DNA from 3 places in the Paenibacillus sp. GbtcB18 genome. Region 1 is predicted to be linked to each of the others. Evidence: predicted binding sites of a transcription regulator. Region 1 holds the regulator's gene; each other region holds the start of a gene.
The links. The regulator Rex, encoded in region 1, represses fermentation and respiration genes when NADH is low (regulators of the CRP and FNR family bind a similar motif). The targets are predictions, from matches to a motif close to TTGTGAAATATTTCACAA.
Positions count from the first base shown of each region.

Region 2: the regulator Rex is predicted to act here: its motif matches at 3,380-3,397, upstream of nirB (nitrite reductase large subunit NirB).
Region 3: the regulator Rex is predicted to act here: its motif matches at 3,562-3,579, upstream of KVT34_RS16160 (cytochrome ubiquinol oxidase subunit I).

Region 1 is NZ_JAGXJX010000001.1:275,473-281,388, reverse strand. Features, by position in the region: gene KVT34_RS01450 (amidohydrolase) at 21-1,319, opposite strand; gene KVT34_RS01445 (DUF47 domain-containing protein) at 1,561-2,190, shown strand; gene KVT34_RS01440 (inorganic phosphate transporter) at 2,214-3,227, shown strand; gene KVT34_RS01435 (redox-sensing transcriptional repressor Rex) at 3,328-3,951, opposite strand; gene dinG (ATP-dependent DNA helicase DinG) at 3,938-5,916, opposite strand, start outside.
Region 2 is NZ_JAGXJX010000002.1:487,324-493,239, reverse strand. Features, by position in the region: gene KVT34_RS07540 (AAA family ATPase) at 1-3,108, shown strand, start outside; gene nirB (nitrite reductase large subunit NirB) at 3,441-5,876, shown strand.
Region 3 is NZ_JAGXJX010000005.1:76,642-82,557, forward strand. Features, by position in the region: gene KVT34_RS16145 (Gfo/Idh/MocA family protein) at 1-354, shown strand, start outside; gene cydS (cytochrome bd oxidase small subunit CydS family protein) at 787-921, opposite strand; gene KVT34_RS16155 (cytochrome d ubiquinol oxidase subunit II) at 929-1,954, opposite strand; gene KVT34_RS16160 (cytochrome ubiquinol oxidase subunit I) at 1,951-3,306, opposite strand; gene KVT34_RS16165 (hypothetical protein) at 3,688-4,527, opposite strand; partial or broken gene KVT34_RS16170 (sensor histidine kinase) at 4,556-4,900, opposite strand; gene KVT34_RS16175 (hypothetical protein) at 5,116-5,502, shown strand; gene KVT34_RS16180 (DUF7336 domain-containing protein) at 5,499-5,726, shown strand.

The DNA.
Region 1 (5,916 bases):
CTCCTTTCTCCTGCTGAAGACTAGCTGCTCGTCAAACGGGCGAAGCACGATTCGAATTCCCGTTTAATCTTCTCTTCGTCAAGTGTCAGGCATTCGCGGCCGCGTACGATCCAACTGCCGTCTACGCACACATCTACCACATCATGGGCGGATGCCGAATAGACGATATGGGAAACATAATCCGTACGAGGCAGAAAATGAGGCTGGTCGATATCCAGCGCGATAAAATCGGCCTTCATGCCCGGCTTGAGCGTGCCGATATCGTCAAGCCAGATGGAGCGCGCGCCCATCGATGTGCCCATGCTTAAAGCGGCTGCGGCCGGCACTGCGATCGGATCGCCGGATACGCCTTTATGGATCAGGGCGGCAAGCCGCATTTCCTCGAACATGTCGAGGTTATTGTTGCTCGCGGCACCGTCTGTGCCGAGGGACACGTTTATGCCGGCTTTGAGCAGCTCGGGAACGCGGGCAACACCGCTGGCAAGCTTCAAGTTGCTCCCCGGATTGTGCGAAACCCCGACGTTGTATTTGGCAAGAACGGCGATCTCTTCATCCGTCAGGTGAACGCCGTGCGCAACGAGAGTCGGGCGCGTGAAAACGCCCAGCTTTTCCAGATGCTCGACCGGTCGTGCGCCGTACTGCTCCACGTTGGCTTCCACTTCTTTTAACGTCTCGGACATATGGGTATGAATAGGCAGGTCCAAATCGTGGGCGGCCTGGACAAACCGTTCGATATAATCCGGCGGGCACGTGTAAGGAGCGTGCGGGGCCATCATCGTCGTAATGCGTCCGTTCGCGGCACCGTTCCAGTCCTTCGCGAATGCGATCGCTTCACGGAGCTTGGCTTCCTGAACGTCGGCCGGACACAGTCCGATGACACCGCGGGTCAGGCGCGCACGCATACCGGAGTCTGATACGGCCTGGGCCACTTCGTTCATATGGTCGTACATGTCGACAAATGTCGTCGTGCCGCCTTTGATCATTTCCAGAATGGCCAGAAGCGTTCCGTAGCGCACATCCTGCGCCGTGAACTTGCCTTCCATCGGCCACATCTTCTCCTCCAGCCATACCTGGAGGGCGAGATCGTCTCCGTAGCCTCTCAGCAAAGTCATCGCCGCATGGCCGTGCGTATTAACGAGGCCCGGCATGTAGAGCTTGCGGTCCCCGCGAATGACTTCGTCATAAGTTTCCAGCGGTTGCGGCGCATCCTTTCCTATATATGTAAGCTGATTCCCTTCCATAACCATACAGCCTTCGATTACGGGAGCGGCGGCGTCCCCGGTTACGAACAAGCCGTTTATGATAATCGTTTTTTTCATCCGTTAGCCCTCATTCCGTATAAATCCGCCGAAATCGGCAGTTATTCTTATCTTTTCAATGTACAACGTCACTTGTTTAAAATCAAGCGAAGCAAACAATTGAAAAAACGCTCAACCAGTGATTGCTTTCTGGGGAAATGTTATGATATTTTTAAGTTTGTGAGTTTAAGCTACAAAATTCTACATACATTAAACTTAACTTCACGGAATCTTTACAATCGAATCACTAGGAGGAACCGTAATGGCATCGCTTTTTAGCAGTAAAAGAGGAGACGTCGATTTTTTAAACCTGCTCATACGGGCGGCAGAAAACACACTCCATGCATCCCAGATGTTCAGAAACGCGATGATGGGAGATAAAATTCCGGAAAACTTTTTCCAGATGATCAAAGACATTGAGAGCAAAGGCGATCAGATCACCCACGAAATCTTTAAAGAGCTGAACAAAGTCTTTATCACTCCGCTTGACCGTGAAGATATTATGGAGCTGGCTTCCAAGCTCGACGACGTACTGGACGGCATTGAAGCGACAGCAGCACGTTTTGACTATCTCAACATCAGCCAGACAGACAAGGTTATGCAGGAATTCTCCGCCGTGATCGTGTCCAGCTGCCAACATATGCTCGATGCCTTCAAACTTCTTTCCAAAAAGAAGTACATGCAGATCCCGCAACATACGGTTGAAATCAATGCGCTTGAAAACGAAGCCGACCGCCTGATGCGCGAAGGCATCCGTGAAATTTTTATCACCAAACGCGATCCTTACGAAGATTTCAAGCTTAAAGAACTTTATGAACGTCTCGAACAGACCACCGATGCATGTGAAGACGTTGCCAACATCTTGGAAAGCGTCGTGCTGCGCTACTCGTAAGCCCAGCAGTTTAGGAGGATTTCATGACGACAACAGTTCTTATTACCTTGATTGCGATCGTTTTTCTCGCTCTTGCCTTTGACTTCATCAACGGTTTCCACGATACGGCCAACGCGGTAGCGACTTCGATCTCTACGCGTGCGATGAGCCCGAAAGTGGCCATTATATCCGCCGCATGTTTGAACTTCGTCGGTGCCTTGTATTCTTCGGAAGTGGCCAAGACGATCGGCAGCGGAATCGCGGACCCGTCCAAGATCAACCACGGCGAATTTATCGTCATCGCGGCCTTGCTTTCCGCCATCATCTGGAACCTGGTTACCTGGTATTTTGCCATTCCATCCTCTTCTTCCCATACCCTCATCGGATCCATTGTCGGAGCCGTGCTGGCCGGGGCGGGAGCCGACTACGTCAAATGGGGCGGTCTCGGCAAGATCGTGCTGATTCTGGTACTTTCGCCGATTGTCGCATTTGTGGCCGGCTATATCATCATGACGATCATCAAATACCTGGTCATCCTGACGGGCAACAAATCCCGTTCGAAGCTGAACCGTGTTTTCAAGTTCTTCCAGATCCTGTCCGCCTGGCTGCTGTCCTTCTCCCACGGGGGGAACGACGCTCAGAAAGCGATGGGCATTATCGTATTCGGACTCGTCGCTGCCGGAGCCCAGACAACCATGGATGTGCCGTTGTGGGTGAAAATCGCCGCTGCGACCGCAATGGGTCTCGGTACCTCGATCGGAGGTTGGAAGATCATCAAGACGATCTCCAAAAACTTGATCAAAATCGAGCCGATCAACGGATTCGCTTCGGATTTGACTTCCTCCATCGTGATTCAGACCTCCACGCACATGGGGATGCCGCTTTCGACGACTCACGTGATTTCCTCCGCGATCATCGGTTCGGGTTCCGTACTCCGGTTTCATGAGGTGAAATGGGGTACCGTAACGCGCATGATCGTTACCTGGATCATTACGATTCCGATCAGCATCATTCTGTCTTACGTGCTGTACACCGTGTTGTTTAAGTTCTTCGTATAACATGTAAATCAAATAGCGAGTTCCATTAAAAAACCGCCATACGGCCCAAACGGCCCATATAGCGGTTTTTCTGGTTTTCAAGACCAAAACCCTCACTTGCTCATTCCGGAAGGTAATAGGCCAGGCTCTGGAGCTCTGCCGTAAAGTCCGCATGATGCACGCGGATTTCCTCGGGTACTTTCAGAATAGACGGAGCGAAGTTCAGAATCGCTTCGATCCCCGCCTTTACGAATTGGTTGGCGACATTCTGCGCTTCCGGCGCCGGAACGGTTATGATGCCGATTCGAATGCTGGAATCCCGGATAACATCGGCCAGATGCTCCATGGGCAGAACGCTCATGTTATTGATGACCTGGCCGATCTTGTCCGGCGACGAATCGAAAATCGCCGTTATTTTCATCTGATCGCGCAAGTAGATGTTATAGTTGCACAGCGCCCGCCCCAGGTTACCGGCTCCCACGAGGGCAACCGGTATTTGGCGGTCAAGCTTCAGAATCTGCCGGATCTTCTCGATAAGATAGGTCACATCGTAACCGATCCCCTTCTTACCGAATTCACCGAAGTAAGCCAAATCTTTGCGGATTTGGGCCGGGTTCAGATTCAGTTTCTGCCCCAGATCCTGGGACGAAACCGTTAATACGTTTTTCTTTGATAGTTCATTAAGAAAACGCAGATAGATCGGCAGCCGTTTGACGACCGCCTCGGATATTTTAAGTGACTTCAAGCGAATTCTCTCCCATCCATTCCTGAATTCTCGGTACGATGCGCTCTACAGGCATATGCTCAATCTTCGGTCCCGGCAGGGAGTAAAGAAAGTGCTTCCCGTACTGCGTCTCAATGACACGCGTATCGTAAATCAGCACAATCCCTTTGTCCGAAGCCCTGCGTACAAGTCGGCCGAAGCCCTGCTTGAATCGGATGACGGCCTGAGGCACCGACAGCTTCATGAACGGGTTCTGATTCCGTTTTTTCAGGTTTTCGCTCTTCGCTTCAACCAGCGGATGGTTCGGCGGCTGGAAAGGCAGCCGTACGATGGCCAGACAAGTCAAGGCTTCTCCGGGAATGTCCACCCCTTCCCAGAATGAACTCGTGCCGAGCAGCACGCACGCTTTATGCTCTTGGAAGAGCCGAGTCAGCTTGCTGCGGTTGCCGGTGTCCACCCCTTGGCCGAGCACATGGATGCCGTGCGGGCGGAGATTCTCCTTCAGAACCGCGTGGGCAAGCTTCAGCATCCGGTTCGAAGTGAACAGCACGAGCATCCTCCCCCGCGTAGCCACGGCCACATCCGTAAGCGACTCCGTCAGCGCTTTGAGGAACTCCTCTTCGCCGCTGCGGCCCCGGATCATCGGGAAGTCCCGCGGTATGCAGACAAGAGCCTGCTGCCGGTACTGGAACGGAGACGGGAGCTGGACGGTTTTCAGCTTCGGATTCTCCTCTGCTTCGGCCGGCAGTTTCAGCCCCAGCTGATCCGCCGAATACTGGAACGATTTATTGACCGAGAGGGTGGCCGATGTGAGAATAACGCTCTCTTTGTTGTCAAAGAAATGTTCGCGGATAAGCGGACTTACGTCCATCGGCACGGAGATCAGGTTGATCGAACGGCTTTTGTTGTACGTCCCCGCTTCTACCCAGTAAACGAAGTTATCGTCCGCCATCTTCATAAAGAAGCGGAGCGTCTCCTTCGCTGCCTGCAGTTCCTTCGCCACGCCGCCGAGATCGGTTACGAAGCTCTGGACGTCGTATTCTTCCTGCACTTCTTTCAAATCCTGCACGAGCGAATCCACGGATTTATACACTTCTTGGATGTGCTGTTCCAAAATCTCCTCGAGATCCGTGAAATCGCTCCAGTTCGAAGGAAGCGATTCTTTTTTCAGACGCACCACCAGGGAACCGGGGTCGATTTGGCCCGGCTCGGAATTCGTCTGGAGCAGCTCGTAAAACTTTTCACAGAGTAAGTCCCAAGCTTCCTTGATGAGCAAAGTTTTCGGGAAAAGGTTGTCGATTCCGTTCATCCAGGTAGCCGCCCGGTAATCGTCGTCATACCGCTGAAGCTTCGTGCGAAGCGCCGGCAGCTGTCCGTTCCGGCTGTCCTTAAACAGCCAGAGAAGCTGATTCGTGAGCCCCAGGTAGTGAAGCTCCTTGCCCAGATGCTTGCTAGCCACTTCTTCGAAATGATGGGCCTCGTCCAGAACGAGATGCTTATAAGCCGGCAGCACCCGGTTCTCGGCCTTCATATCGGTAAACAGCAGCGAGTGGTTCGTAATGACGACGTCCGAATTGTTGGCGTCATGGCGCGCACGGTGATAAAAGCATTTTTTGAACCACGGACAGTGCCGGTTCTGACACGACTCCGCATCGCTGGATACGGTATGCCAGAAAGCGGCCCCCTTGTTCCCGAAATGCAGTTCCTCCTCGTCGCCGGTCTGCGTCTGGCTCAGCCAGACGACCATCTGGGCGGCCGTAATGGCATCCTCCTTGCCCGTATCGAACTCCTGCATGGAGATGCGGTTCTCGAACTTGCGGAGGCACAAGTAGTGGCTGCGGCCTTTGAGAACCGACGCTTTGAAATTTACCGGGAAAATGTCGTGAAGTAGCGGAATATCCCGTTCACGCAGCTGCTCTTGCAGGTTGATCGTATGCGTGCTGACGACCACCTTCTCGTCATTCTTAATCCCGTAATAGAGAGACG
Region 2 (5,916 bases), on a different contig from region 1:
CTTCAGCGGCTGTTCCACCTTGAAGCTTACGGCGATCATCTCAGCGCGCGCGTAAGCGGACGGCTGAAAGAAGCCGACGGCCTGCTTAAACAGATCGCCGCCGAGCAGCAGGGACTTGGAGACGCATCCGAAGAAGCGCTGGCCCAGGCCGGCGAGAGGCTGAAAGAGGCGGCTGAGTATGCCGTCGTCCAGCGCAAGCTTTTTCAGCAGGCATCCGCTCGCTACGAGGAGATGAAGCAGATTGTAAGCGTGCAAAAGGATGAGCGGCAGACGGAGCTGGAACTCCGTAAAACCGAGGAAGAAGAGCCGGGAATCCGTCAGCGCGAAGATAACCTGAAGCGCGCGGAGGAAGCGGAGAAGCTGCGTCCTTATGTCGAGCACGCGGAAGCTTCGGCGAAAGCAGAGGCGGAGCACCGGGGGCGGATCGCTCAGGCAAAGGACCGCTCCAGCCAAGCCGAAGTGAAATTAGACACGGCTTTGCAGGCGTCCGAGCAGGCCCGGCAGGAGCTGGCCGGAAGCGAAGAGCCGCTGCTGATCCGGCTGGAGCATTTGAACCAGGCACTGGATCAGGAGCGTCAGCTTGCCGACCTTCACAAGCAGTGCGAAGGTCTCAAAACGAGCGAGGAACAACTGCTTTCGCAGCTTTCCGCGGTGAAAGAAGCATTCCGCAAGGAGCGGGAGACGAAGGAAAAGGCGCTGGGCAAGCAGGCGGAGCTGAAAGAAACACTGAAAAGCGTAGAGGTCGGCTACGAGCAGCGCAGCCTTCTCCAAGAAGCGTGTGACGCCAAAAGGGAGCTGGACATGCAGATGCGCCAGCTTCAGGAGCTGCGGCAGGAGACCGGCGTCAGACGCCGGTCGATGGAGGCCGGAGAGCGCGAGCTGGCGGTCCGTGCCGGGGAACTGACCGCTTGGACGGAACAGTTTGCCCGCTGGCTCGGTGAACTCGGCGCGGGCAGGACGGAAGCTCTGCAGCTGCGTCAACGGCTGGCGAAGCAGGAAGAAGCGGCGGCCGCAGTACTTCAGATCCGCAAACGGGAAGATCGCGAGCGCGAGCTGCGGAATCTGGCCGGGAAGCTGGCACACGAACTGCACGAAGGGCAGCCCTGCCCCGTATGCGGCGCTGTGGAGCATCCGGCTCCATACCGCGAAGAAGAAGAGGAGGCGGAGAAGGCTTCCCCCAGCGCAGAGGAATGCGAAACGCTCCTTCGCGCCATCCGGGAAGCCGGAATGGAGACGGACCGTCACGTTTTCGGCCTTGATAGTCTCGCCAAGCGGGCGCTTGAGCATGAGCGCGCCGGAACGGATCAGGCAAGCAAGCCTACCGCCGAATCCGCTTCCGGGGACGAGACCGACCATGCGGACGTCGAAGCGGCTCTCATGCTGGCGGAAGCGGCTGCGGCGGTTGGGGCGGATCTGGAGCTGCCGCTTGATAAGCTCACGGTAGGTACCGCGGATCTGACAGACGGCAAAGACGGCATATCGGCTGCGTCCGCAGAGGCGGCAGAATGCCTCGCCGCCACCGCTCGTATCCTGCAAGGCGAAGCCGGAATCTCTGAGGGCGAAGCGCTGCGGAATCTGGCCGCTTTCGAAGGGCCCCAAGCGGAGACCGCTCGTGTAGGCCGTTTGGCGGCAGAGCTCGAAGCGGGCTTCCAAGCCCTCCTGAAACGGCTGAAGCCGCTTGAAACCGGCATGCAGGCCGCCGAGGCGGAGCTGCGTTCGCAGCGCGCGGCCCTTCAGACCGACGAAGCCAAAGCGCAGGCTTTGGAGCAGAGCATCCGCGGCCGGGAAGACGCCTGGCGGAAGCGGTTCGGCGCCCGGGGCCTGGAGCTGGACACCGTGGAGGCTCGCCTGAAGCAGCTGGGCGAGCAGGAGCGCCAGGCGGAGGAGCTGCGCGGCCGCATCGAGAAGAGCATCCCGTTCATCGACGGGGTGCTCGCGAAGATCGAGCAGCTCCGCACCGAGGCGGCGGAGCTCGACAAAACCGCCCTGCAGCTCGCGACCAAGCTGCAGGGGCTGTCCCAGCTCGCCGCCGAGAAGGCGCAGCAGCTGCACGAGCGCGTCGGCGGGGAGCCGGTGCCGCGCCAGATCGCGGCGGCTCAGGCCGAGCTCGATGCGCTGCGCACCCGCGCGGAGCAAACCCGGCTCGCGCACGAGCAGGCCCGCCGCGAGCAGCAGGAGGCGGCCCGGGCGCTCAGCGCGGCCGAACAGGCCGCCGCATCCGCGGCCGGGCAGCTCGCAGAGGCGCGGGAGCGGCTGGACCGCGCGCTGAAGGCGTCCTCCTTCGCGGATGCCGACGCCGTACGGAGCGCGTACGTCGCCGAAGCGCAGCGCGCCGAGTGGAGCGCGGAGGCGCGGCGTCACCGCGAGCGCGAGCAGACGCTCCGCTCCCGGCTCGCTCAGCTGCGGGAGCAGCTTGCCGGGCGGACGGTCGGCGAAGAAGACTGGACCGGCATGCTGCACGAGCTGCGCGAAGCCCAGGAGCGCGACGAGGCCGCGCTCGCGGTCCGCGCCAAGGCGGAACGCGACTGCGAGGAGCTGCAGGCGAAGCACGAGCAGTGGCGCCGGCTGGAAGAGCGGCGCAGCGCGCAGCAGACCTTGCACGGCCGTCTGGCGAAGCTGCAGTCCGTGCTGAAAGCGAACGCCTTCGTCGAATTCCTCGCGGAGGAGCAGCTGATGCAGGTGAGCCGTGCCGCTTCGCAGCGGCTCGGGCAGCTCACCCGGCAGCGCTACGCGATTGAGGTGGACTCCGGCGGCGGCTTCGTGATCCGCGACGACGGATCCGGCGGGGTGAAGCGCCCGGTCGGCACGCTGTCCGGCGGCGAAACGTTCCTGACGTCGCTCGCGCTCGCGCTTGCCTTGTCGGCGCAGATCCAGCTCAAGGGCGAGGTGCCCCTGGAGTTTTTCTTCCTGGACGAAGGGTTCGGCACCCTCGACCAGGATCTGCTGGATATGGTGGTCACCTCTCTTGAGAAGCTCCATATGGACCGGCTAGCGGTCGGCGTTATCTCGCACGTGCCGGAGCTGAGGGCCCGGCTGCCGCGCAAGCTGATCGTCGAACCGGCCGAACCGTCCGGGCGCGGCAGCCGGGTAAGGCTGGAGCTGCTCTAAGGCCGGAGATCCTTAAACGGCCGCACCGCGAGGCCTGCCTGCGTTTTCAGGCCCGCGGGAACGCCCCTTTTTCATATAAACGCGATAACGGTATTCTGGTTTGTCCAAGAAACCGGCCAAGAAAGCACATTCCCCGTTTAACGGTGCGAGTGTGCTTTTTTTTGTAGGGTGGCCGGATCTGTTCACATTTCCTTCAAGTGATGATCACATCTGTTTCCTGTCCTGTGACTTTTCTCACATCTGACCGATACCGAAGACGTTTATACTAAGTATGTGCTTAATTTCACAAGTGGAACTTTTCAAAGAGCGACCAAGGTAGGGGGCGTTAGGTAATGAATCGCAGAAAATTGGTGCTTATCGGAAACGGAATGGCTGGAGTGGGTGTGATCGAGCAGATTTTAAAAATCAACACCGGCTTGTTTGATATAACGATTGTGGGGAGCGAGCCTCACCCGAATTACAACCGGATTCAGCTCTCTTATGTGCTTGAGGGCAGCAAAACGACGGATGAAATCGTCCTGAACGATTGGAACTGGTACCGGGAAAACGGCATTGAGCTTCTGACGGGGACGACAGCGACTGCGCTGGATACGACGGCCAAAACGGTTACGACCGACCGCGGGGATGTTCTTCCTTATGACGTGCTGATTTTGGCGACGGGCTCGAAGCCGTTCATTTTGCCGGTTCCGGGTGCGGATAAAGAGGGAGTCGTCGGTTTCCGCGACATTGCGGATTGCGAAGCGATGACGGAAGCGGCCCGGACTTATCGAAAAGCGGCCGTCATCGGCGGCGGTCTTCTCGGACTCGAAGCGGCCAAGGGCCTTTCGAAGCTGGGCATGGAAGTGACGGTCGTTCATCTGATGGACGATCTGATGGAACGCCAGCTGGACCCGGCTGCTTCGGGGATGCTGCGGGCGGAGCTGGAACGCCAGGGACTGCGTTTCGCGATGGGGAAACAGACGAAGGAGCTCACCGGCGGCGTGCGCGTCGAAGGGCTGTCGTTTACGGACGGAACCGTGCTGGAAACGGACTTTGTCGTCATGGCGGCGGGAATTAAGCCGAACAGCGCTCTGGGCGCGGCCGGAGGCCTGGAGGTCAACCGCGGAATCGTCGTGGACGATTTCATGCGGACCTCGGCGCCGGACGTGTATGCCGTCGGCGAATGCTGCGAGCACCGCGGCGTGTGTTACGGGCTTGTCGCCCCGCTTTTTGAACAGGGCAGCGTGCTCGCCAAGCATTTGTGCGGGACGCAGACGGCTCCTTACGAGGGAACGGTGCTGGCCACCAAGCTGAAAATATCGGGGGTGGACGTATTCTCGGCCGGCGAGTTTCTGGATCAACCGGATCTTACGATCGTCAAAATGCAGGATGACTGGAGAGGCGTTTATAAAAAAGTGCTCGTCCGCGGCAGCCGGATCGTAGGCGGCGTGCTGTTCGGCGATGTCAGCCAGGCGACCCAGCTTCAGCAGTGGATACGAAGCGGCCGCGAAATGACCGAAGATGTGCACGCCGCCCTGATGGGAACTACCGCAGGAGAGGAAAGCGGCGGCGGGGCGGAGCTTCTGGCCGACGATGATATCGTATGCGGCTGCAACGGGGTGACGAAAGGAACCATCGTGGAGGCAGTCCGCGAACAGGGTCTTAAGACAGTCGACGAAGTGAAAGCCTGCACCGGAGCTTGCCGCTCGTGCGGAGGCTGCAAGCCGCTTGTCGAGCAGATTCTGGCCGGCGTGCTGGGAGACGGCTACGAAGCGGGCGCAGCGGCCCATGGCATCTGCGGCTGCACGCAGCTCGGCCGGGATGAAATTGTCGCCGCCATGCGTGAGCGGAAGCTGACGACGACCCGGGAGACCATGGCCGCTCTCCAATGGAGCAACCCCGAGGGCTGCTCGAAGTGCCGGCCTGCGCTCAACTACTACTTGACGATGCTGTGGCCGGAAACCTACGTGGACGAGAAAGAATCGAGATTCGTCAACGAGCGTCTGCATGCGAACATCAACAAGGACGGCACGTATACGGTCGTACCGCGGATGTACGGCGGCTTAAGCTCGGCGGAAGAGCTGAAACGGATCGGCGATGTCGCCGTGAAATATAACGTCCGTGCCGTCAAAATGACCGGCGGGCAGCGGATCGACCTGATGGGCGTCCGCAAGGAAGATCTGCCGAAAGTCTGGGAAGAGCTTGGTATGCCATCGGGCTACGCGTACGCAAAAGCGCTCCGGACGGTCAAAACGTGCGTAGGCTCGACCTTCTGCCGGTTCGGCACCCAGGATTCGATGGGGATGGGTCAACTGCTGGAGAAGAAATTCGAACGGATCGACATGCCCGCCAAGTTTAAAATGGCCGTGAACGGCTGTCCGCGCAACTGTGCCGAATCGTGCACCAAGGATATCGGAATCGTCGGCAATGACGGCGGCTGGGAGATTTACATCGGCGGTAATGGGGGAATCAAACCGCGGCTTGCCGATCTTGCGGTAAAGGTGAAGACGGATGAGGAACTTCTGGAGATTACTTCGTCGCTGATCCAGTTTTACCGGGAAACCGCGAATTACTTGGAAAGAACATCGGATTGGGTTGAGCGGCTGGGATTGGCTTATATCCAAAACCAAGCGATCACGGATGAAGCGAACCGGCGGGAGCTTGTAAACCGCATGGAGATCGCCCTGACCCGCGCCCACGATCCTTGGCAAAAAGTGATCGGCGACCGCCAGCTCCGTCAGGAACTGTATGAAGGCGTCAATGTGCCGGTAGGGCCGCCGGCGGAATAAAGCGGATCTGACATACAGGGGCTGCCGAGCAGCCCCCCAA
Region 3 (5,916 bases), on a different contig from region 1:
ATCATTCTGGAATCGAGCTGGGCACTGAATACGCTTGAAGTCGACGAAGCGAAATGTACGTTGAGCGGTACCGAAGGCGGAGCCGACATGAAGGACGGCCTGCGCATCAACGGCGAGAAGAACAGCCGCCTGTACACGCAGAATATCGAGCTTTCCAGCGGCGGCGTAGCCTTCTACGAGGGTGCTTCCGAGAACGCACCCGATCTGGAGATGCGCATGTGGATCGACGCGATCGAAAACGACAAAGATCCGGTCGTCACGCCGGAACAGGCGCTTGTCGTATCGGAGATTCTCGAAGCGATCTACGAATCGGCGAAAACCGGCAAAGCGGTTTACCTGAACGAAGAGAAGTAAGGGCGGCCGCAGTCCGCTTAAAACAAAAAAGCATAGACAAAAATAAGCTCGTTTCCGTTAGCGGAGAACGGGCTTTTTTGCCGTCTGGGAGAAAGAGTTACGCACAATCAAAGAGGAGACAATAGGCAGAAGAAGCGGGGTGTCACATTCATGGAGCTTCATGGGGCCGCTCGAGGCTGGATTGCTTATCCTTCGTTCTCGTTATCGGCTGCGTCGTCTTCAAACGGTTCGCGATCTTCTTCGTAGTACATAGAGTCGGCACCTCCTTCCGTTCATCTATTCTTACATACTAGTTTATGATCGTTTTCTGCAAATTATCACCATGTAAGCGGCAGGTAAAATAAAAAAGGCGATTCTCTTACGGGAATCGCCTTTCTTTTCGCCAATGATAAGAATGGGTTGGCTAATCGGCACGGCTAGGGCAGAAAAGATTTAGTGCATACGCCGCTGTCGATCGCTTTCCGGCTCGTCCGTAACATCTTTGGCCCGTGGTGCCCACAGAAACAAGAAGAGCAGCGAGACCGCAATGACAATGGGAGGAGCATACATGATCATAAAATGTTCCACGTCAGCATCATCCTTTCTTATCCCGGTTTCCTTGAACGTAGCTCGCATCAAACAGGAACAGTCTCATCAGCAGAACAAGCGAAGGAATGAGGATCAGCAGGCCGGCGATAAAAGCGATAATAAGCGCCGTGCCCATGGCGGGATTGGTGAAATTTTCATGAATCGTGATGTACGGATACAGTATATAAGGCAGATGGGAGGCTCCGTACCCGAAAAAAGCAAAGGCGAACTGAAGCAGAACGAAGAGGAAGCCGAGACCCAAATGTCTTTTTTTCCAGACGGCGTAGACGGCAATCAGGAAACAGAGGAACGAGACGACGAACATCCAGGCGAGATCGAGCATTTTGGTGAAATGTTCGGGGTTATGCCGGGAGATCGCGAAAAAGACGAGTACGCTGGCCAGAATGGTCGGAATGCTCCAGAAAAGCGCATACCCGCGTACGATTTCAAAAGCGGCCTTATCCTGCGCCTTATGCGCATAGTAGGCCAGGAACATGGCGGAGATGTACAGCACGCTGACGATAGCGAGCAGCACGACCGACCAGGTATAGACGCTGCCCAGGAGGGCGCCCCAATCCAGGGTGATTTGGCCGGCGGTCTCCACGATCAGGCCGCCTTCCGAAATGGCCAGCACGGTCGATAAAGCAGCCGGGATCAGCAGTCCGGTAGCCCCGTAGATGAGCATGTACCACTGGTTGTCTTTGGACCCGTAGGTGCTGAACGCGTAGTAGGAACCCCGTAGTGCGAGAAGAATGAGCGCCAGGGACCCCGGGACGAGCAGCGCCGTGCCGTAATAGCGGGCGGTTTCCGGAAAGAATCCGACCAGGCCGATGTAGAAGAAGATAAGAAATACATTGGTGACTTCCCAGACGGGAGAAAGATAGCGCTCGATGATGCGGTGCGTGATATTTTTGCTGCCCGTAACGACGGAATAATAGCTGAAAAAACCGGCTCCGAAGTCAATGGAAGCCACGATCAGGTAGCCGAACAGAAACACCCACAGAACGGTAATGCCGAGCAGCTCCAGATTCATTCCAGGGGCCCCCTTTTCTCGAAAACGCCGAATGCGATCAATTCATCCGCAACGTCGTTGTTTTTGAACAGCTTGGACAGCACTTTTATCGCGGTCAAACCCAGGACGAGATACAGCAGACAGAACAGGAGCAGCATCGTGTCCACATGGGCCGACGTTGTGGCGGCTTCGGCCACTTTCATATAGCCGCGGAGAATCCACGGCTGCCGGCCTACCTCGGCATAGAACCAGCCGAGCCAGATGCCGAGCATGGAGAGCGGTCCGCAGGCGACGATTACCCGGAGCAGCCAGCGCGGAGCCGGCTTCGAGGCGCGTTTGCTGCGGCTGAGCCACAGATAGAGAGCCGCGATCACGATGGTGAGCATCCCGATGGTGACCATGCCGTCGAAGAAGTAGTGCACATAGAGAGGAGGCTCCAGCTCGTCGGGAATCTGATCCAGTCCTTTGACTTCAAAGCCGGGATTGCCGCCGGCGAGGATGCTCAGGGCGTACGGGATTTTCAGCCCGTATTTGATTTCTTTGTCCTCTGTCAAAATTCCGCCGAACACCAGAGGAGCTTTGGTCTGCGTCTCGAAATGCCATTCGGCCGCCGCCAGCTTCTCGGGCTGATACGCCGCCAGGAACTTGCCCGAGAGGTCGCCGATCGCGGCCGTTGCCAGCGCGAACACGAGACCCGCGGTTAGCGTAAGCTTGAGCGCCTTCTTGGCGTAAAGCCGGTCTCCTTTGCGGCGCAGCAGCGAGAAGGCCGCTATGGCCGCGAGAATGAACGCGCACGTCATGTAAGCCGAAGCGAGGACGTGGGAGACTTTCGTGGGCGTCGCCGGGTTGAACATGGCCGCGATCGGGTCCACGTTCGTGATTTTGCCGTTTTCAAGCGTAAAACCCTGCGGCGTGTTCATAAACGCGTTTACGGTCGTAATAAAAAAGGCCGAGGCGGAAGACCCGATGGCGACCGGGATGAGCAGCATCAGATGCCGTTTCGGCTTGAACCGGTCCCAGGTATACAAATAAATGCCGAGAAAAATCGCTTCGACGAAGAACGCGAACGTCTCCATAAACAGGGGCAGCGCGATGGCCTGCCCGGCGATTTCCATAAAGCTCGGCCACAGCAGGCTGAGCTGAAGGCCGATGGCCGTTCCGGTCACGACGCCGATGGCGACCGTAATGACGAAGCCGCGCGCCCAGCGGCGGGCCAGCAGGGTGTAGTACCGGTCGTTCTTGCGGATGCCCGTCCATTCGGCCAGAGCGATCATCACCGGAACGCCGACACCGATCGTGGCGAAAATAATGTGGAACGCGAGCGTGACTTCGGTGAGTATGCGGCTGTACAGCACAGGATCATAATGAAACACGGTGCATCATCTCCCCCTGGAATGTTCTTGTTTCGGGTACATGCAGGTGTATGCAGGCTCATACAGGCTTATGCAAACAATCTGCGCAGAAAGGAAAGCAGCATAACGGCGGCCACGACGAACATGAGGATCATCAGCCGTTTCTCCTGACGTTTAAACGGTTTCATGCTTTCACCGCCCCGGGAAATGATTGTAAAACGAAGAGATCTTAGAAAAATCAAACCAAATGCTTCTATGTTTATCTTACACACGTAGCTGTGATTATTTTCACAATACCTGTGAGTAAACGGTGAAGAATGGTTGACAAAATATTGACGGATGATCAAAAGAAGAAGCACCGTCCGGAAGCACGGGAAACGTGCGTCTGGACGGTGCTATTTGCTACTCCTGCTCTTTCTGGATTTTAGCGGGATTGTTGATTTTGTAAGGCACGGGATAGCGCGTCAGCTTCTTGGCCACGATTTTGGCTTCGAACGTGATCGTATCGCCGACTTCGAGCTCCAGCTTTTTCAGCGTCGCGCTATGGCTGGACCAGGCGGTGCCGATATCCGTTTCCGGCTCCACAATAGCCACATTTTCGTAAATGATGACCTCATCGTCGTTATCGGAAAAATGATTGGGAACCGTCGTGAAATCCTGTACCGTAGCGGTCATCTTCACTTTTCCTTCCGGAAGCTGAAGCTTGGGCGCTTTTTCTTTCTTGGCCTTCGCTGTAGGCGCATCGACGGCTTCGGATGCGGCGGCGGGCTTGTCGGGACCGGCCGGAGCGGCTTGTCCGGATATGCTCTCCGACTGTGGCGCCGTCACGGGCTCTGCGGCAGGCTGCGCTTGCTGCAAGGCACTTGCCGAAGTTTCGACGGCCTCATCCGCCGCGGTTTCCACATTCCCGGCCGACTCGTTCTCTTCCGAAGCATCGGCTTCGGGGGCGGCTTCGCCGGAGGACCACTGTCTCTGCCCGTAATTCGCCGCCTGCATTTCCTTCAAATAGGAAGGATGGATGCAGTGCTGCTGCTTGTTGTCAAGCTCGATGACAGCCGTCATTTTGTCGGTGTACCCGACGATGGTGCAGGGAACGTTCAGTCCGTTTCCCTTATAAAAAAAGGCTTTTGTCTTGACTGCCTTGCCGGACAGAAGGCCCCATTCCTTGCATTGTTCAATCTGCTCCGCCTCGTCTTCGAAGGCGTGGTAGATGCCGGGCTGAATCGTAAACGTGTATACCATCGCTTCTCCGCCTTTCTGTTTATCCCGTTTATTTTAACACTTTTCCGCCGTTACTTTCACTGTTTTCAGGGAAGATGAGCACGAACGTCGAACCGGCGCCTTCCCGGCTTCGGACGGAGATCGTACCGCCGTGGGCTTCGACGATCGACTTCGTGATCGACAGCCCAAGTCCGGCGCCGCCGTGTTTGCGGGTTCTGGAGGAATCGCTGCGGTAAAAGCGCTCGAACACATGTGCCGCGTGTTCTTCGGGGATGCCCGGACCGTTGTCCTTGACCTTCAGTGGGATCCCGTCCCTGTCCGCGGATAAAATAACCGTGATGACGCCGGTGTCCGGGTCCGTATGCTGGACCGCGTTATGAAACAGATTCAGAATCGGAAGTCCTGAGGGGGAAACCTTGGGGGCGGCCGGTCTTTTTTATATGGCGGTGTGTTATTTTGTGTATCTGGATGTAAGATTTATTTTCGACAAAATTTCCTAATGTTTAACCGTGAAATATTTTATATGATGTTAGTAAGGATTACATCGAGATTATTAAGCATAAAAACACTTTAATATCCTTTGAATGATATGAAAAATGAGGTCAGTCAATGGCGATTAAACATTTGGTGCTGGAATTGTATTGCTCGAAAACATGGTCTGATGCCGCCAAAGCGGCTGCAATGCCTTCCTTTTGCAAAAATGGCATAGGAGAGCCGGGATATCACTGCTTTGATAACGGCTGCGCGTACATGGCTTCTACTTATGCCCCTTATGAAATTGCTTATGCAGGAGAATACGGCGAAGTACTCGATATGGATGCATGGATTGGATTTGGCGGTGAAATGATCCCGGCTGACGCAGATGAGGCCAGAATCTCAGAACTTAAAAAAACATGGGAAGAAGTTTGCCGGAGAAAAATTCAGGAAGCGTATGAGGAGTATTTAAAATTAATGGGGGACCAGCCTCCCGAATTTGGAGGTAAAGGACAACTATGAGAACAGTTTTCTTATTACAACATAGCTATGAATGGAATGAAACCGAAAACACGAAAATAATCGGTATCTATTCTTCCAAAGAGAAAGCCGAAGCTGTGATCGAGAAATATAAAGAATTGCCGGGCTTTAAGCAATTTCCGGATGATTTTTACATAGATGCTTATAGAGTCGATGAAAATGAGTGGACCGAAGGGTTTATGTTTGGCTTGATCCGCGGAAATTAATCCGTATAAAAATGAACGTATTGACTCCTCAATGAGAATGACAGCCTGCGTATCTGATTTAAACTAAATGATCGTGAAAAAAGACGCCGTATAAAAAAGCCTTCCGCCCTATTGAGGTGCACCTCTTAGAGTGGAGAGTGGTCCCTTCTGGGTGAAATCCGATAAAATTCTAGGGGATGCATTTTTTTAT